Regions from separate parts of the Luteibacter sp. TLI7-4A genome, predicted to be linked through region 2. Evidence: riboswitches for the same ligand, from Rfam matches in the RefSeq annotation. Region 2 holds a riboswitch; each other region holds the start of a gene.
The links. A riboswitch is a leader RNA that binds a small molecule or an ion and turns the genes downstream of it on or off. The one in region 2 is predicted to bind cobalamin.

Region 1 (4,924 bases), 1.1 Mb from region 2:
TGGCCGAGCGACCGCGCCAGCATACCGAAGCCCGACGAACTCTTGCCCTTGCCGTTGCCGGTGTTCACCACCAGCACGCCGCGGTCGATGGTCGCCTTGGCGATACGCCGGTCGATCAACTCCTTCTTGCGGCGCATCCGGTCCCGATGGCGCGCATCCTCGTCCATGTCCTGCCAGGGCACCGCGTCGTTCATGCGCTGGCCGTCTTGCCGTCGCCTGCGCGCGGCGCGAAGCGGAACACCAGGGCCTGGACCAGCTGGGCCGCGAGCACGTAGCCGGCGGCGGCACGAACGAACAACGGCGCCCATTGGGCGAAGCGCTGCACGTACTGGGCCATGTTCGGCTCGGTGTAACGGCCACCCAGCCAGTAGAACGCGCCGTTCGAGATCGCATAGGAGACCGTGGCGCCGACGACGATGCCCGCGAAGACGAGGGCGTGCGAGGCAAGCGATCCGTCGAAGCGCGGCGCCAGGAGCCGCCCCGCGTACCACAGCACCGCGTAAGCCAGCGGCAGGAACGAATAGGCCACGGTGATGCAGAAGTCGCTCACTCCCGCATAACTCACCGAATACCAGTCGATCAGCACCGAAAGCGCCACGAAGCCGAGAAAGGCCAGGTGCTTGCGCAAGTACAGACCACCCAGGAAGAACAGCGCCATCGACGCGTCGGGCAGGTGCAAGGCGTCACCGAAATGGGAGAAGCGCGTGCCGATCATGAGCAAGGCGAACAACGCGGCGACGGCGGCGAACAAGGGGCGCGAAAGCGATTTCATCGGAAGAACCTCGATGTATGCACGGTTATGAACGGGGCTGGTAGCGCAGCGTCAGCATCCAGTTGCGGCCCGGCTGGTTGAAGTAGCGGGCCGTCTCGTAGTGGCGGTCGAAGACGTTGTTGGCTGAAAGCTCGACCTTCCATGCCGCGTCGAAGGCGTATGCCATGCGCAGGTCGGTCAACGCGTAGCCGCCGAGGCGATGGGCATTGGCGGTATCGTCGTAGCGATAACCGGAGGCGAACACGCTCGCGCCGGCACTGAACGCGCCGAAGCTGCGGTCGACGTCGACATGCGCGGTACGGCGCGCGCGGCGCGGCAACAGGTTGCCGTGGGAGGCATCGTCGCTATCGTCTTCCGGCTGCAGCCATGTCGCGTTGCCGGCGATGCGCCAATCGCCAAGCGTGGTGTCCGCCGCCAGTTCGACACCGCGAATGCGCGAACGATCGATGTTGTTCGCCCCACCGAAGGGGAACAGCGGCCCGCTCAGGCCCGAGTCGAATACGATCAGGTGATCGATCTTGTTCTGGAAGGCGTTGATCGACCAGTTGCCCCAGCCAGGCGTGCCACGCACACCCAGTTCCCAGTTCCGCGAGGTCTCGGGGCCGAGGTCGGGGTTGCCGTAGTCGGGGTAATAGAGATCGTTGAACGTCGGTGCCTTGAACGCGGTGCCGTAGCTGCCCGTGACGCGCAGGGTCTTCGTCAGCGCGTAACCGTACTGCAGGCTGCCGGTGGTCTTTCCGCCGAACTGGCTGTTCTCGTCGCGGCGCAGGCTGGCCTGTACCGAACTGGCCCCGAACTCCTGCTGCCACTGCGCGAACAACGCGTGGTTGCGCCGCGCGTCCACCAGGTAGTCGGTATTGCCGACGACGCGGTCGCGTTGCCAGTCGAAGCCGAGCGTGGTGAGGCCGGTGCCACCGCCCACGCGGCCAAGGTCGGCCTGCACGGACGCGACGTCGCGATGCGTGTTGAAGGTATCGGCGTAGACGCCGTTCTCGTAATCGGTGGACAGGTCTTCGCTACGGCCCAGGCTGGCGGTGAACAACATGTCCTGCGATGGCTTGTAACGCAGGCGGCCACCGACGACCTGGGTGGCCGATTCGGCGAAGTTGCTGCTGGTGCCGTCGTAGTGGTTGCGTCCTTCCGTGCGCGTGGCGTTGGCGTCCGCATCCCATTGCTCGTCGAATCGCCAGCCGCCCTTCAACGACAGCGCATTGTTACGGTAGCCATCCTTGTCCGGCTCATAGGTGAAGCAGCCGCCACCGCCCGGGCTGGGTTTGCCCCGGCAGGCGTTGATGCCATCGGTCTGGTCGTGGCTCGCCTCCACCGCGTACCAGCCCTGGGCACCACGGCCGGCGAAGCCCGCCGAACCGCGCAGCGTGTCGTAGCTGCCCACGCCCACGGAGAAATGGGGGACGAAGCCACCCTCGGGATGGCGGGTGAATATCTGGATGACGCCGCCGAGGGCGTCGGAGCCATACAGGCTCGAATACGGGCCGCGCACGATCTCGATGCGCTCGATCTGGTCGACCGGGATGTCCTGAAACGCCGCGGTGCCGGAGGTGGCCGAGCCGATCTTCACGCCGTCCACCAGGACGAGCACGTGGTCGGCCTCGGTGCCGCGCAGGAACACCGAGGTGGCCTTGCCCGGGCCGCCGTTGTTGGCGATCGAGACGCCCGGCGTACCGCGCAGCAGGTCGGCCAGCGACCGCGGTTGCAGCCGCTCGATCTCGGCCCGGTCGATCACGGTGGAAGCGGCGAGCACCTGGTTGAGGGCCTGGTCGGTGCGGCTGGCGGTGACGACGACCTGGTCGAGGTCGGTGGACGCATCGGCGAACGCCGCGGCCGGCGTGAGGAAAGCCACCGCGATGGCGACCGCGAGGCTGGAGGAACGAAATGACACGGGGTGACTCCCTGCTCACCGCGCCTACCCGCGCGGCATGAATGGCGAGGGACAGGAAGCGGGATGGCGGGATCGCCGGCGGCGGAAGGCTGTCGGCCACCCACGACATGGCCCTCCGCCTGTCCGGTGTACCTCGAGGCCGGTCTCCGGGCTCGCGAGCGCAGGGAATCCCTGCGGGGACGGCGCCTTCCCATGCCTTGGCACAGTGGCTCGATGCCGACCTTTTGCTCGCCTACCGTTGCGGGGGCAGCTCCGGAATGGCGGCGACCCCTTGGCAGGCCGCGCACGTCACCGGATTCCCGTTTCAATCCCCGGCGCTGACGCCGTGGATCACCTTGGGCGCCGACAGTGTAGCCGAACGCGCGGCGCGCTTGTCCCGCCAACGCAGGAAGGGCCGCTCGACCGCGTAGTGCAGGACGGCGCCTCCGGCCAGGGTCGCGGCCGCATAGATGGCGAAACGCAGGAATCGATGGTCGGCCAGTTGGCCGTCCAGGGCGGACTGCACGAGGTGGAAGACACCCTTGTGGCTGAGGTAGAGACTGTAGGAGGCGCGCGCCAGCCAATCCGCACCCGGGATATCCAGCCGCGCCAGCCAGGTGTCGCCACTGGCGGCGGTCACGAAGGCGGCCATCGCCAGCGCGATCAGCGGATAGCCGGCGACGCAGGGCCAGAACCCGGTGCGCGCGCCATCGAACAGCACGAGCGCGGACGCGAGCAGGAGTGCGCCAAGGATGAGCACCGCGTTCACCCGCGTCCGCAACCACGCCATGGCCCACGGCCGATACACGCCGCACACGGCGAGAGCGACACCGGCCAGCAGGCCATCGAGGCGGGCCCATGTGGGGTAGTACAGGTAGCGCAGATAGACGGTTCCCACGTTATCGCCCGCCGCCTGGGCCGGGGCGAACCAGTGCGTCCACGACCAGCTGCGCACGAGCATGCCGCCGACGACCACGGCGGCGCACGCGACGGCGAACTTCCACGCCGCTGGCTTGCGCGTCAGGGCGAAGGCGAGGATGGGAAACACGAGGTAGAAGTGCTCTTCCACGCAAAGCGACCATACGTGGGAGAAGGCGTAGTTCTCGCCGTTGTCGAACATCAGGTTGAAGGTGAAGGTGGGGAACTGCCATAGCGGCTGCATTCCCGATGTCTCCCTCCATGCGGGCCACCACGCGTACAGCGCCAGCACCATGAAGAACGCGGGCAGGATGCGTACGGCACGGCGCCGGTAGAAGTCGGCGAAGTCGAGCCGGCCCGTGGTGGCCAGGGATTTCAGCACCTGTGAGCCGATGAGGTAGCCGCTGAGCACGAAGAACAGGTCGACGCCCATCCAGCCGGACCGTTCCAGTTTCGAGAAGCCCTCTCCGAGGCCGCCGACGAGATAGCTATGGAAAAGCATCACCCAGGCGATGGCGATGGCGCGGAGCGAATCGAGGCCTGGCGTTCGGTGCATGGATTTCCCCTCGTGGCCGGGGCATGGTGAAGCCGCCAGCGGCCGGACCGGGGGCCCCTTCATGGCATTCCCGGGGCAAATGCTTGTGGCCCCCGCCGGGGCGCCCGACGGGCCGCGCCCCACCGCGCTATGATCGCCACGCGCACGGGCACCGGGGAGGTGGTCCGGCGTCTCATCAAGGGGCGAACATGTCTGACGTTATCGATTTCCTGGAACGCATGGGTGGCAATGCTACGTTGCGCGCTGCTGGCACGGCTGAACTGGCCCGCGAGCTGGACGAGGCCGCCGTCGATGGCGCGCTGGCCGCCGCGATTCTCGCCGGTGACGAGAAAGCGCTGCGCGACCGCGTCGCGCCGGGCACCTTCAACAGCATCCAGCTCGGCGACACGCCACAGAGCGAGGAAGAGTCCGAAACGCCGGCGAAGGACACACCCGAAACACCCGACGTCCCCGATCCCTCGGACGCCTGAGCGCGAGGCCACGGTCGCATGATCGGTCGCTTCGGACGCCGGCTGGGGCTGGCGATCGCACTCACGCTGGCGTCCCATGCCGGCGCCGTCCTCGCTCAGCTCACGCCGGGCGAGGACGCGACGGCGACGCTCGCACGTGCCGACGCGACCAAGACCTCCGACCATCCCGCCTTCATGGATACGGTGGCGCGGCTCGGCCGCGACGCGCCACGGCTGACCGCGGCACAACGCGCCCACCTGCATTACCTCGAAGCCTGGCAGGTCGCCTATGCCGGCGATTACGAAGCCGCGGTGCCGTTGCTCGAGGCGGTGATCGGCGGTTCCTCCGA
Region 2 (4,924 bases):
CGCGCAAGGCGAGCGCGATCTGCCGGCAGACGTCCGCGCGGGGCAGATCGTCGCGCACGAACGACCATTGCAGCATCGTCACCGGACCGGTGAGCATGCCCTTCATCGGTTTTTTCGTCAGCGATTGCGCGAACGCGGACCAGGCCACGGTCATGGGCGCGGGTCGTGCCACGTCGCCATAGACGATCGGTGGTTTCACGCAGCGCGAGCCGTAGCTCTGCACCCAGCCGAACGACGTAAAGGCGTAGCCGTCGAGCTGTTCACCGAAATACTCGACCATGTCGTTGCGCTCGGGCTCGCCATGGACGAGCACGTCGATACCGGCCTCCTCCTGGAACGCCACGGCACGGCGCACTTCATCGCGCAGGATGGCGGTATATGCCTCGTCGTCCAGCTTGCCTGCGCGGTGCGCGGCGCGGGCGACACGAAGGGTCGCCGTCTGCGGGAACGAGCCGATGGTCGTCGTCGGCAGGTCGGGCAAGCCGAACCGCTCACGCTGTACGGCGGCGCGGAACGGGTACGCCGAGCGGCGCCGGCCGAACTGCGCCGTGAGCTGGCGAACGCGTTTGCGTACCTCGTCACGCACGACCCCCGGCGCGGCCTGTCGCCCGGCGATCAGTATGCGCTGGCGCGCGAGCGCTTCCCGGGCGACTGCATCGCCCTGGACGGCGTCGGCGTAGTGGCGCAGCTCGGCGATTTTCTGCCGCGCGAACGACAACCACGTCGCGAGATTTCCGGGCAGGCGCTTTTCCTCGCCGGCATCCAGCGGCACGTGCAGCAAGGAGCACGACGTCGACAGCCACAAGCGCCCGTTGCCAAGGCGATCGCGTAGCGCCTGCACGCGAGGAAGGATGATCGAGGGGTCGCTCAGCCAGATGTTGCGTCCATCGAGAACACCCGCCGAGAGGACGCGGTCGGCCGGCAGCGCGTCGAGCACCGCGTCGAGTTGCTCCGGCGCACGTGCGAGGTCGACGTGCAGGCCGGCGACGGGCAGCGACATGGCGAGTTCGAGATTGCCGTCGAGTGAACCGAAGTAGGTCGCGACCAGCACCCGTACCCGTGACCGCGTGGCGACCCACGCATAGGCATGGCGAAAGGCTTCGCGCGTCGCATCGTCGAGATCGAGCGCCAGCACGGGCTCGTCCACCTGCACCCACCCGGCGCCTGCGTCGGCAAGGGCGTCGAGCACGCCGACCCAGGCGGGAAGGAGCGCATCGAGTAGTGCCAGCGGGTCGCTGCCATCGACCGCCTTGGCGAGGCACAGGAAGGTGATCGGGCCGAGCAGCACCGGGCGTGCGACGTGTCCCGCCGCGACCGCTTCGCGATATTCGTCCACGACCTTGCCGGGCCGGGCGGCGAACGTCTGGCCCGCCGATACCTCGGGGACGATGTAGTGGTAGTTGGTGTCGAACCACTTGGTCATTTCCAGCGCGGGCAGGTCGAAGCGATCGTCCTGCCTGCCGCGTGCCATGGCGAAGTAGCCGGCCAGCGGATCGATGTCGTAAAGCGGTCGGTAGCGTTCCGGAATGGCGTCCACCATGACCGCGGCATCGAGCACGTGGTCGTAGAGCGAAAAATCGTTCACCGAAACGCTGTCGGCACCCGCGTCCCGGGCGAGCGCCCAGTGCCGCGAGCGCAATTCACGGGCGATATCGAGCAGTTCCTCGGAGCCGATGTTTCCCTTCCAATGGGCTTCGAGCGCGCGCTTCAACTCACGGCGGCGGCCGATACGGGGAAAACCGGGGTAGGTGACGTGTGGCATGAGTGTTCCTCTTCGCAAGAAAGAGGAGGGAAGGGCGGCTCGTCGCATGACACGGACGTCGCCGGAGTAAACCCCTTGGGCGATGCCTGGGTCATGAGGGTTTGCCGTCGACCTTCGCCCCCGCGGGCGAACCGGGCCATGCCCCGGGAGGAGGCGACGGCCCAGGCCGGACGGAGCGGCGCACCCATGACGGCGCGTCGCTCCGGCTGGCGGCAGGTCTTCGGGCTCGTGGATGTGGCGCCGAGGCGCCTCCTCCCCCATCGCTTCCCGGATCGCCATCGATCCAGTGCCTGTGACGGGTTCGTCTCCACATACCGCTGCGGGGCAGCGCCGGATTCCCACCGGCTTCCCTCTTAGCTTTATCTTCCTATTCGAATAGAGAGATAAAGACCGCTAACGAGCGGGAAATTAGCCCTCTGGACGTCCAAAGTCAATGCGAAGGAGGGCACCTCTATTCAGAAGCGCCCCCGAGGTCGCCACGCGGCGGCCGCGGATGTCTATTCAAAGCCTTCGATCGGATGGGGACCGTAGGCGGCTTCCAGCATCGCCGTCTCCTCCGGGCTCAGCACGAGATCGATCGCCGCCACGGCATCGTCGAGATGATGTGGCTTCGATGCTCCCACGATCGGCGCGGTGATGCCTTCGCAATGGGCCACCCAGGACAAGGCCACCTGTGCACGCGGTACGCCGCGCCCCTCGGCGACCTTCTTCACCGCCGCGACGATCGCCTTGTCCGAATCGGCGGTCGCGTTGTAGAGCGTGCTACCGAAGACGTCGCTCTCCTGGCGGGTACTGGTTTCGTCCCAGTCGCGCGTGAGGCGGCCGCGCGCCAGTGGGCTCCATGGGATGACCGCGATGTCCTGGTCGATGCAGAACGGAATCATCTCGCGCTCTTCCTCCCGTTGCAGCAGGTTGTAGTGGTCCTGCATGCTCACGAACTCGGTCCAGCCGTGGAGGCGCGAGGTGTAGACCATCTTCGCGAACTGCCACGCGTACATCGACGACGCGCCGAGGTAGCGCACCTTTCCCGCCTTCACCAGGTCGTGCAACGCTTCGAGCGTCTCTTCGACCGGCGTGGCGTGATCCGCGCGGTGGATCTGCAGAAGGTCGATGTAATCGGTGCCGAGACGCTGAAGGCTGTCGTCGACGGAGTGGAAGATCGCCTTGCGCGAAAGACCGCCACCGTTGGGACCCTTGCGCCAGTGGAAGTACGTCTTCGTCGCGATCACGACTTCGTCGCGCCTCGCGAAATCCTTCAGCGCACGCCCGACGATTTCCTCGGAGGTGCCGTCGGAATACGCATTCGCGGTATCGAAGAAATTGATCCCGAGGTCGAGCGCCTTGCGGATGAAGGGGCGGCTCTGTTCCTCGTCGAGCGTCCAGGCGTGGTTGCCGCGATCGGGCACCCCGTAGGTCATGCAGCCGAGGACCAGGGGAGAGATGTCCAGGCCGGTACGGCCGAGTTTGACGTAGCGCATGCGGGGCTCCAAGACATGTGTGGACGGGGCGGTGTCCGGACGGGACATTTGTATAGCCACATACTGTAGATGCCGGGCGCCCCGTCGATCATGACAATCGCGTCATGTGAAACGTGGTCGCCACGGTAGCGAAGGCGGGTATGCCGCCTCCCCTTGAAACCGGCCCGGGCGTCCCTAACTTGGAGTCCAACGCGAAGACGGCGCGCCTTGCCGGTCAACCGGCCCGGGCGTAGCATTCGCCTCCTGTCACGAGAGCCAAGCCATGTTCCGCTGCAAGCACGATTTGATGCACGTCCCACCGATCGCCCCATGGGCGCGTCGCGGGTGCGCGCGTTCCGTGCCTGGCGGAGCTTCGTCGTAAGACGGCGCACCGGCTGCCAGGAACACCGAAAGCACCCGCAAGGGTGCTTTTTTTTGTCCCGATTTTCCCTTGCGAACCCACCGTTGGAGCAGCGTGCCATGAAGAACTGCCGCGACCCCCGATCCTGACCGTCCCGCTCAGCCAGGGGCGGCGGTAAACGGATCGGGGAGTGCCTCGCTCGAGACGACATCCGAGCCCCTGGCGACCCCATCAGGAACCGTTAGCCATGAGTACCACCCGCGAAACCCAGATCCCCGTCGGCCGTTGGCGCAACCTCGGCATCATCGCGCACGTCGACGCGGGCAAGACCACGCTCACCGAACGCCTGCTCTACAAGACCGGCACGATCCATCGCACCGGTGAAGTGCACGACGGCGCCACCACCACCGACCATATGGAACTCGAACGCGAGCGTGGCATCACGATCGGCGCCGCCGCCGTGCGCGCGAACTGGACGCCGGAAGGCGGCCAGCCGCATCGCCTGACCCTGATCGACACGCCGGGGCACATCGACTTCGCGATCGAGGTCGAGCGTTCGCTGCGCGTGCTCGACGGCGCGGTCACCGTGTTCTCCGGCGTGGCCGGCGTGCAGCCGCAATCCGAAACCGTCTGGCACCAGGCGCGCCGGCATGGCGTGCCGTTGATGGCGTTCGTCAACAAGATGGACCGCCCGGGTGCGGACTTCGACGCGGTGGTCGGGCAGATGCGCGACAAGCTCGGTGCGAACCCGTGGGTGGTGGCGCGCCCGATCGTCGAAGGCGAACACATGACGGGCCTCGTCGACCTCGTGGCGGAACGCACCTGGCGTTTCGACGAGGCGGGCACGCCTACGGTCCAGCCATGGACGGACGGCGAGCGCGCGACGCATGCGGACGCGCGTGCCGAACTCGTGGCCGCCGTGGCCGATCGTGACGATACGCTGGCCGAACTCTGGCTCGCCGAACAGCCGGTCGATGCGGTGGCGCTCACGGCGGCGCTTCGGCGCGGCACGCTCGCGGGTGCCGGCTCGCCGGTACTTCCGGGCTCGGCGTTCCGCAACGTCGGTATCGAACCGCTGCTGGATGCGCTCGTCGCGTACCTGCCATCGCCACTGGATCGTCCAGCCGTGGTTGGCCACACCGACGAAGGCGACACGATGGTCGCGCCCGATGCGGACGCGCCGTTGGCGGCGCTCGTCTTCAAGGTGGTCAACCAGGCGCATGGGCCGCTGGCCTTCATCCGCGTGTATTCGGGCCGGTTGAACGTCGGCGACGCCGTGTGGCGTAGCGGTACCGATCGCGTGCAGCGTATCGGCCGGCTCGCGGTGGTGCGCGCGGAAGACAC
Region 3 (4,924 bases), 760 kb from region 2:
ACTCGGCATTCAGGTCGAGATTCCAGGTATACGGCAGGCGGCCCTTCGAACCGCGCGGTGACGGCTTGAGGTCGCACTCGAAGTACGACGCGCCGTAATCGATCGCGTCGACCGGATCGACACCGATGCAGTTCTTCGGACGACCCGTGGCGACCGCGAGATTGCCACCGAGCAGCCATTCCGGCGACATCTGCCAGTACCCATAAGCCTTCAGCTGGTGGGTACGGTCGTTAGGCAGCGGACCGTTCGTGTACTGCATGATTTCCGGCGCGTCCCAGTCCTGCGTCACCGACGGATCGAGCTGGCCGATATCCGACTTCAGCTGGCCTTCCGAATTGCCGTAGCTGCGCGAGAACGTGTAGTCGATACGCCCGTACCAGTCGTCGGCGAAGTGGTGCTCGAGGTACAGGTCCAAAGCGTAGTAACTGCGCTTGAGGTCCGGGAACTTGACTCCCGCAGGCGAAGTGAAGTCGTCCTTGGTGAGCTTGAACGGCACGTATTGACCGCCACCGACGTCCACGAGGAAGGTGTTCGACTTGCCCGGGTTGAACAGGTAGCAGCCCGGCAACGAGGCGTTGGAGATGTCGATGCCGTTGCGCTCCGCGTACGCTTCGAACGGCCGCGAATCGCAGAAGTCGTCGATCGAGCTCTTCAGCTTGCGGTACGTCGCCTTGGCGCCGAAGCTCCAGTTCTCGTTGATCGCCTTGTCGAAGCCGAGGATGTACTCGTCCTGGTAATAGGCATCGATACCCTGGGCCGCGACGGTCTTCGGATCGAGCGGCGTGCCATCCTCGCCGTTGAGGTAACGGCGGCTACCCAGCAGGGCGGTACCGGTCGGTTCGCCATTCGGGCCCACACCGCCGTACGAGTAATACTCGCTGTAATACGTGGAAGCGGAAGCGCCACGAATGGCGACGTTCGACGGGATGGCGAGATGGTAGCGACCGGCGTTCGCGTAGACCTTGAACGTGGAATCGCCGAACACGTCCCAGGTAGCACCGATGCGCGGCGCGAGCTGGTGGCGCTGCTTCACATACGTCGCGCCATCGCCGTTGATGTTCTTGAACTGCTCGTTACGCAGGCCGAGGTAGACCATCCAGCGATCGGTGACCTGCCAGTGGTCTTCGATGTACTGCGCTTCCTGCTCGGTCTTGACGCTCGCGCCGGTCTGGAACAAGCGCTTCTCGACGAAGTAATCCGCACCCGGCGGCGGAACGATGTCGGGACGGTTCGGTACGGTACCGGCGTCCTGGTAAACCCAGCGGTAGCCACCTTCGTAGACGTTACCCGAGTAGGACTCGAGCGTCTGGTTGTCCACGCCCACACGCAGGTCGTGATCGCCCGCGCGATATTCGATGTCCAGGCGATAGCCGTGCGTCTTGTCCTTCGCGCCTTCGCCGAGGACGGTACCGTTGACGAGGCCGCAACCGACGATCGGCGTGGAGACCGAGCGATTGTCGGTGATCCAGGGGCAATTCGGATTCGAGGAATACGACAGGTTGCGCTCGTGACGCGTCTGGGTATGTCCGTACAAGGCATTGACCGTCAGGTCATCGGTGATATAGCCCGTGTACTTGCCGATGTAGACGTCGCCACCCGGTGCCGAACCCGGACCGGCATCGAAGTTCTTGAGGTTGTCGGTGCCGATATAGGCGCCACGGCTGCGCGTCGCGTAGTTGTACTTGTAGACGCTACGCTCGGTGTTCGTCTTGTCACCGAGGCCAGTGACTTCGAGCAGATGGTTGTCGGTGATGTTCCAGTCGATTTTGGCCATCCACTTGGTGGCCTTCTGCTCCTGGTTCGTCCGCTGCGGCGCGGTGGCGACGCTCGTGATCTGGCTGTTGGAGCGAGTGAAGTCACCCGCCGCGAACAGGAACAGCTTGTCCTTGATCAGCGGGCCGCTGATGTAGCCGGTGTACTGCGTATCGGTGCTCTTGTTGCCCGAACGGTTCTGATAAAGCGTGCCGTTCTTGCGATAGATGTTGCGGGGGTTCTGGCGCAGTGCCGAAGGCTGGAAATACATGCCCACGCCACCCTTCCACTCGTTACCGCCACGCTTGGTCACGATGTTGATCACGCCGCCGGTCGAGCGGCCGTATTCCGCGCCGTAGCCACCGGTGAAGATCTGCTGCTGGTCGATCGCGTCATACGGGAGGCTGGTGAAGCCCAGGCCGGTGAGGGCGTTGGTCACCGCATAACCATTGATGTAGTACTGGTTCTCCGAAGCCGACGAACCACCGAACGAGGCCACGTTGCCATAGCGGCTGTCGCCGGAGATGACGCCCGGCGCGAGCAGCGCGGCGGCGGTGACGTCACGAGCGAGCGGCAGCTTCTGCAGCTGTTCCGAGGTGAGCACCGTGCGCGAGTCCACCTGCGACACGTCGATCGCGGGAAGCACGTTGCCGGTGACCTGCACGCCTTCGAGGTTCTGTGCCTCGGCGGTGGTGGTGGAGGCACCTGCGAAGGACACGTCGACGCCGCCGCCCAGGTTCACCTGGACATTGTCGCGGGTCTCGACGGTCTGGCCGCCGCGCTCCACGGTGACCTTGTAGCGGCCGACCGGCAGCGAGCTGGCGCGGTAGCGGCCATCGGCGTCGACGCCGACGTCACGGGTCAGGCCGGTATCCAGGTTCTGCAGGTGGATGACGGCGCCTTCCGGCTGCGCGACGCGGCCGAAGACGACACCGGAAGCATTGGACTGGGCGAGCACGGCGCCGCTGGCGAAGCAGAGGGCGAGCGCGGTGCAAAGGGTCGATCGGCGCAGCACGCCGGTACGCTTGGTGGAACGTTGCATGTCTTGTCTCCCCGATAAACAGCAAGTAAGCCGGCCACAAGAGGTGGCCGAACTCGTTTCGATGCCGTCTCATGGGCTTTGGTACCCATCCCCCCGGATGCGGCCCTGGCTGCCCATGCTCCCCGTGCGCAAGTTATTGCGCCCGACGGCTATCGGTTGCGGTTGTAATCGAATTATTTTGCGCCCGTCAAGTGCGCGTTAAGAATTCCGTTAAGTATCCGTGACAGCCGGGGGCCCGACGGGTACCATCGACCGGTTCGGGTGTCCCGACCGGCCAAGGCCGGGGAGGATGAAACGGGAAGCCGGTGCGCCACGTCGTGGCAAGGCCGGCACTGCCCCCGCAACGGTAAGCGTCCATCCGGGTAGGTCGTCAGACCTTTCTCATGGAACCGGCCTCACGCCACTGCGCAAGCGGGAAGGCACCGGTTCCGCCACCCTGCGGTGGCTGGCGCGAGTCCGGAGACCGGCCCGATGAGCGTCCCGCCCCATGTGGCGGGCGTCCCTGTTTCGGTCGATTCGCGGAGGGCGGATCCGGGCAGCCACCGGGTTTCCGCCCGTTCGCCGTTCGTCGCACGTCCTCCTCGAGCGTCCTTCGCACATTGCCGCCCGGCGGCTGAGGAAGACGGTTCCATGAAGAAGACCCTGCTCGCGGCGGCTCTGTTGTCGTCCATCGCCGCGGCCCACGCCGCCGACGAAGCCGCGCCCGACCGGCTCGATCCGGTCGTGGTGACCGCCAATCGCGCCGCCACGCCACTGGACGAGGTACTCGCGCCGGTCACCCTGATCACCCGCGAGGACATCGAGCGCCTGCAGCCGGTGAGCGTGCAGGACCTGCTCACCGGTTTGCCGGGCGTGACGATCGCCAATGCCGGCGGCATCGGCCAGCAGACGTCGTTGTTCATGCGCGGCACCAACTCGTCGCACACCCTGGTGCTGCTGGACGGCGTCCGCGTGGGCACCGTGGGCGCCGGCCTGCCCGCCTACGAGCAGCTTCCCGTGGAGCAGATCGATCACATCGAGATCGTCCGCGGCCCTCGCTCCGCCCTGTACGGGTCCGATGCCATCGGCGGCGTGATCCAGATCTTCACCCGCCACGGGCAAGCCGGCGAAGCGCCCACGCCGACGCTCTCGGTGACCGGTGGCAGCCATGGCTACTCGGCGGGCCAGGTGGGCGTGTCCGGCGGAAGCCAGCACGGCTGGTACAACGCCAGCCTGGGCGGGCAGTACACGGCCGGCATCAACGCCTGCCGCATCGGCGCCGCGGCCGCCTTCGCCGGCTGCTTCACCGACGAACCCGACCACGATGCCTCCCGCACGTACAACGGTGCGCTGTCCGGCGGCTATCGCTGGGACGACGGCACCGAGTTGACCGGCAGCTGGCTGCGCAGCAAGGGCGACATCGAGTACGACGGCGACTTCCAGAACCTGACCCGGCGCTCGCAGCAGGTGGCCGGCACGAAGCTGGCGTTCGACGTGCTGGCGAACTGGCGCATGTCGCTCAGTCTGGGCCAGAACCAGGACCGTGCCGACAATTACCTCAATGGAGCCGACAAGACCCTCGACTTCGTCCATTACGGCGTGGACAAGGCTCGCGTCGGTTACCTCTATTCGAAGCGCAACCAGGCGTCCTGGCAGAACGACTTCACCCTCGCGACGGGCCAGACGCTGAGTGCGGGCGTCGACTTCCAACAGGAAAAGCTGAAAAGCGATACGGACTACCTCAAGGACTCGCGGAACAACACCGGCGTGTTCGCGCTCTACCAGGGCCTGTTCGGTCCGCACGAGATCCAGTTGTCGGCGCGGCACGACCACAACACCCAGTTCGGCAACCACACGACCGGCTCGGCGGCCTACGGCTTCCGCTTCGACAACGGCATGAAGATCACCGCCTCGTACGGCACGGCCTTCCATGCGCCCACGTTCAACGACGAGTTCTACCCTTACGGCGCACCGGTGAACCTGAACCCGGAAACCTCGCGCACGGCCGAGATCGGCCTCTCGGCGCGGCCGGGCGTGTGGAACTGGGCGGTGAATGCCTACCAGACCACGGTCGACGACCTGATCGGCTTCGATGCGAACTTCCTGCCGGTGAACGTGAGCAAGGCGCGCATTCGCGGGTTGGAAGGACAG
Region 4 (4,924 bases), 1.0 Mb from region 2:
GTAGTACACGTAGGCGAAAGCGGCGAAGAAGAACAGGCCTTCGATGCACGCGGCGAAGCAGATCAGGTTGAGCAGGAACTGGCGGCGATGCTCGCGCGTCTCCAGGCGGTTGAGGTCCTGGATGGAGTCGATCCACTTGAAGCAGAACTCACCCTTCTGCCGGATCGAGGGAATGCTCTCGATCGCGGCGAAGGCCTTGTTCCGTTCCGAGGGCTCGGGGATGTAGGTATCCAGCAAGGTGAGGTAGAACTGCACGTGCAGCGCTTCCTCGTACAGCTGGCGCGAGAGGAACATGCGCGCCTCGGGCGAGTTCACGTGCTGGTAGAGGTTCAGCACGAGGTTGTTCGACACGATCGTGTCGCCCGTGGCGAAGAAGGCGACGAGGCGATGGATCAGGTGGCGATCCGCATCGGACATCTTCGCCTTCAGGTCGGTCACGTCGAGCGAGAAATCCACCTCCTCCACCGTCCACGTGTTGCGGATGGCGGCGCGATACATTTCGTAGAACTGCGGATACTTCATCGGCCGCAGCGTCAGTTCGAAACCGGGATCGAGGATGTGGGTATCGCGGGTGATCGGTGAAGCGGACATTGGGTACCTCGGGAAAATGTGAACAGCTTCCGTGGGAGCCGCTTCAGCGGCGACGGGCGTTTCGGCTAAACCGCTCCGTCGGCTTTTCGCCGATGAATCGGCTCCCACATGTACTTTCTTTTTACTGGCAGGCTTCGCAGTACTCGGGGTTCTCGAGCGAGCAGAACACCGCGGCCTCGGCCTGCTCCTGCGCGTCGGCGACCGGTGCGGCGGGCGCCGGCAGGGAAGCCGACGACGAACTGACCGTGGTCTTCGCGATGCGCGTGGCCGGGCGCGAGCGCAGGTAGTACGTCGTCTTGATGCCCGACTTCCACGCGTACATGTACATCGAGGAAAGCTGTCCGATGTTCGGGTTTTCCATGAACAGGTTCAGCGACTGGCTCTGGTCGATATAGGCGCCGCGGGCGGCGGCGAGATCGATCAAGGCCTTCTGCGGCAGTTCCCAGGTGGTGCGGTACACCGCGCGCAGTTCCGCCGGGATGGCCGCGATACCCTGCACCGACCCTTCCGCGAGCTTGATCTGGTCGCGAATCTCGGCGGTCCACAGGCCCAGTGTCTTCAACTCGTCGACGAGGTAGCGATTCACCACGAGGAAGTCGCCCGACAGCGTCTCGCGCTTGAACAGGTTGGACACCTGCGGCTCGATGCATTCGTAGCAGCCGGCGATCGAGGCGATCGTCGCGGTGGGGGCGATGGCGATCAGCAGCGAGTTGCGCAGGCCCTTGGCCTTGATCTTCTCGCGCAGTTCCGCCCAGCGGCCGTCCTTGCCGGTCGGCATGGCGGCCGGCCAGTAATCGAACTGCAGCTCGCCGTTCGCCGCGCGGCTTTCCTCGAAGCCCGGATGCGGGCCGTCGCGTTCGGCGATCTCGTTGGACATGGACAGCGCGTGGAAATAGATCTCCTCCGCGATCCGGGTGGACAACGTCCGGGCCTCGTCGGAATCGAACGGCAGGCGCAGCTTGAAGAAGACATCCTGCAGGCCCATCACGCCCAGGCCGACCGGACGCCACTTCACGTTCGCCGTCTTCGCCGAGGCGATCGGGTAGAAGTTGAGATCGATCACGCGGTTCAGCTGGCGCACGGCCGTGCGCACGGTGGTCGACAGCTTCTCGTAGTCGAACTGGCCGTCCACCACGTGGCGGGCGAGGTTGATCGAGCCGAGGTTGCACACCGCTGTCTCGCCCTCCGAGGTCACCTCGAGGATCTCGGTGCAGAGGTTGGACAGGTGGATGACGTTTTCCGGTCGTGCCGTCTGGTTGCTGGTCGCGTTGGAACGATCCTTGAAGGTCATCCAGCCGTTACCGGTCTGCGCCAGCGAGCGCAGCATGCGCGCGTACAGTTCGCGCGCCTTGATCGTCTTCACCGCCAGGCCTTCGGCTTCGGCGGTCTCGTAGGCGGCGTCGAAGGTGGCGCCCCAGGTGTCGACGAAATGCGGCACGATCTTCGGATCGAACAGCGACCAGTCGCCGTCCGTCTCCACGCGGCGCATGAAGAGATCCGGCACCCAGTTGGCGAGGTTGAGGTTATGCGTGCGGCGCGCATCGTCACCGGTGTTCTCGCGCAGTTCGAGGAATTCCTCGATGTCGGCGTGCCACGATTCCAGGTAAACGCAGGCCGCGCCCTTGCGTTTGCCGCCCTGGTTCACGGCCGCGACGGAGGCGTCCAGCGTCTTCAGCCACGGCACGAGGCCGTTCGAGTGGCCGTTGGTACCCTTGATCAGCGAGCCGCGCGAGCGGATGCGCGAATAGGCGAGGCCGATGCCGCCGGCGAACTTCGACAGCTGGGCCACGTCGCCGTACTTGGCGTAGATGGATTCCAGCGCGTCCTGCGGCGAGTCCAGCAGGAAGCACGAGGACAGCTGTTCGTGCGCCGTGCCGGCATTGAACAGGGTCGGCGAGCTGGCGAGGTATTCCAGCGACGAGAGCATGCGGTACAACTCCAGCGTCTCGGCCACGTCGTTGCCGCCAAGCGCGCAGGCGATCCGCATGAAGAAGTATTGCGGCGTCTCGATGACGAACCGCTTCGTCGGGTGGCGCAACAGGTAGCGGTCATAGACCGTGCGCAGGCCGAAGTATTCGAAGCGGCGCGAGGCCGTGGCATCGATCGCATCGTTGAGCTTGCGCGCGTTCACCTGCACGAAGTCGCGCAGGCGCTCGTTGAGGATGCCGAGGTCGAAGCCGGTGGAGATCGACTGCGAGAACGACTGGATGTCCTGGCCGGACACCTCCTTGTCGATGAAGGCGGCGAGCAGGCGTGCCGCCAGCTGGCCGTACTCCGGTTCCTCGGCGGTGAGCGCCGCGGCGGTGCGGATCGACAGCTGGTCGAGTTCCTGGGTGGTGGCGCCGTCGTAGAGGCCGCCGATCGTCTTCAGCGCCACGCGCATCGGATCGACCGCGTACAGGCCATCGGCGCTGCGGGTCACCGCGCGCACGATCTTGTTGACGTCGACGACCTCCTGGCCACCGTTGCGCTTGGTGACGCGCATCTGGCCGGGGTTGTGGGGTGGGGTGAGGGCGAAAGCCGGCGGTGCTTCGTTCTTGTAACCGGCGGCGGGCGCCTTGTCGGTCGCTGCGGAGGGGGTGGCGGCCGGGTCGGCCGTCTCGGTGCGCTCGCGCGCTGCGGAATCCATCGTGGTCATGTGTGGCGTGCCCCAAGGCCTGGTTCAAACTCCCGTTCCCTCGGACGGGGCTCGAAGTGGTCAGGCAATACGGGAAAGGCCGGGACGGAGCGCACCCGAGGCGGCTCCGGTCCGCGACGTGCTTCCCCGCGGAAGCCGTCACCACAATCGGTACCGATCAGGCACCGATTGTTGGCAGGTCTTCGGACTCGTGGACGAGGGCTTTGGGGCCCGGCCTACCCGTCGCTTCCCAGTCACCGAGGACCAGTGCAATAGAACGGGATCGTTTCCACTTACCGCTGCGGGGCAGTTCCGGATTCACACCGGATTCCCTATTAAGTCCGACGGGCAGTCGCGCCTCTCCGGACACCAACGGGACACACGATATAGGCGATGGCTCGACCGGTCAACACAAGATATGGTGTAAATCGCGTAAGTCCCGCCACGTTCACGAATTGTGACGACGGCCTACACAAAGCGCATGAGCCTGCGACGATAAACTCCGCTCCCCCTCCCGGATCACCCAGGATCGATGCCCTCACCATTCGCATTGCAGGACAATGAACTGATCGCCCGAGCGTTCGACGCCGCACCTTACGGCCTGGCCGCTCTTTCTCCCACGGGTGAACTCCTGTACGCCAATGCCTGGGCCAGGGCCCGCCTGCCCGAAGGTGGATTCCTGTCCATCTGGAACGCCGCGGGCCGTGACTGGTTCAGGTCGGAATTGCCGAATCTGGCCGCGAGCGGCATGCGCACGGCGGAACTCGGCTCCGTGGATGGCTCGCCCTGGCGCGTATGCATGGAACGCTGGGATGGCACGGCCATCGTGTCCATTCAGCCGGCCGCCGACGAGGACCAGGGCTGGCGCAGCGCGGGCGTCGGTCGCGATCTCGCGCTCGACCTCACCCAGGACCAGTTGCGCCAGGCGCAGAAGATGGACGCGATCGGCAAGCTGACCGGCGGCGTCGCCCACGACTTCAACAACCTTCTGCAGGTGATCAGCGGGAACCTGCAGCTTCTCGCCTCCGACGTCACCGGCAATGCCCGTGCGGAACGGCGCCTCGCCAATGCGATGGCCGGGGTGACCCGCGGCAGCAAGCTGGCCGCGCAACTGCTCGCCTTCGGCCGGCGCCAGCCGCTGGCACCGAAGGTCGTGAATGTCGGACGCTTCATCCGCGACATGGATGAACTCCTGCGCCGCGCGCTAGGCGAGGCGATCGAGATCGAAACCGTCGTCGCCGGCGGCCTGTGGAACACGCTGGTCGACCCGGGCAACGTGGAAAACGCGCTGCTCAACCTGGCGCTCAATGCCCGCGACGCGATGGAAGGGCGCGGCAGGCTCACCATCGAGGCCGGCAACGCGCTGCTGGACAGCGCCTATGCCGCGGCACATGGCGACCTGCGACCTGGCCAGTACGTGATGATCGCCGTGACCGACACCGGCGGAGGCATTCCCCCGGAAATCATCGAGCAGGTGTTCGAACCCTTCTTCACCACCAAGCCCGAAGGCCGGGGCACCGGTCTCGGGCTCTCGATGGTCTACGGCTTCGTCAAGCAATCCGGCGGGCACGTGAAGATCTACAGCGAGCCCGGCGAGGGCACCACGGTGAAGATCTACCTGCCACGTAGCACGCAGAGCGAAGACCGCCTGGTCGATCTGGACGAGGAAGCCGTGCGCGGTGGCGACGAGACAATCCTGGTGGTGGAGGACGACGA

Region 1: another riboswitch for cobalamin. It lies ahead of btuB (TonB-dependent vitamin B12 receptor); the one in region 2 lies ahead of metE (5-methyltetrahydropteroyltriglutamate--homocysteine S-methyltransferase).
Region 3: another riboswitch for cobalamin. It lies ahead of ACR9Y6_RS15610 (TonB-dependent receptor domain-containing protein); the one in region 2 lies ahead of metE (5-methyltetrahydropteroyltriglutamate--homocysteine S-methyltransferase).
Region 4: another riboswitch for cobalamin. It lies ahead of ACR9Y6_RS16670 (ribonucleoside-diphosphate reductase subunit alpha); the one in region 2 lies ahead of metE (5-methyltetrahydropteroyltriglutamate--homocysteine S-methyltransferase).

What each region holds. Positions count from the first base shown of each region.
Region 1 is NZ_JBPGWO010000001.1:3,853,176-3,858,099, reverse strand. Features, by position in the region: gene cobO (cob(I)yrinic acid a,c-diamide adenosyltransferase) at 1-167, opposite strand, end outside; gene ACR9Y6_RS16840 (hypothetical protein) at 191-772, opposite strand; gene btuB (TonB-dependent vitamin B12 receptor) at 798-2,672, opposite strand; cobalamin riboswitch at 2,793-3,025, opposite strand; partial or broken gene ACR9Y6_RS16830 (acyltransferase family protein) at 3,025-4,125, opposite strand; gene ACR9Y6_RS16825 (hypothetical protein) at 4,314-4,595, shown strand; gene ACR9Y6_RS16820 (GGDEF domain-containing protein) at 4,614-4,924, shown strand, end outside.
Region 2 is NZ_JBPGWO010000001.1:2,788,370-2,793,293, reverse strand. Features, by position in the region: gene metE (5-methyltetrahydropteroyltriglutamate--homocysteine S-methyltransferase) at 1-1,762, opposite strand, end outside; cobalamin riboswitch at 1,957-2,172, opposite strand; gene ACR9Y6_RS12375 (aldo/keto reductase) at 2,260-3,240, opposite strand; gene fusA (elongation factor G) at 3,828-4,924, shown strand, end outside.
Region 3 is NZ_JBPGWO010000001.1:3,548,437-3,553,360, reverse strand. Features, by position in the region: gene ACR9Y6_RS15615 (TonB-dependent receptor) at 1-2,794, opposite strand, end outside; cobalamin riboswitch at 3,037-3,280, shown strand; gene ACR9Y6_RS15610 (TonB-dependent receptor domain-containing protein) at 3,425-4,924, shown strand, end outside.
Region 4 is NZ_JBPGWO010000001.1:3,809,020-3,813,943, forward strand. Features, by position in the region: gene ACR9Y6_RS16665 (ribonucleotide-diphosphate reductase subunit beta) at 1-591, opposite strand, end outside; gene ACR9Y6_RS16670 (ribonucleoside-diphosphate reductase subunit alpha) at 713-3,229, opposite strand; cobalamin riboswitch at 3,386-3,597, opposite strand; gene ACR9Y6_RS16675 (response regulator) at 3,741-4,924, shown strand, end outside.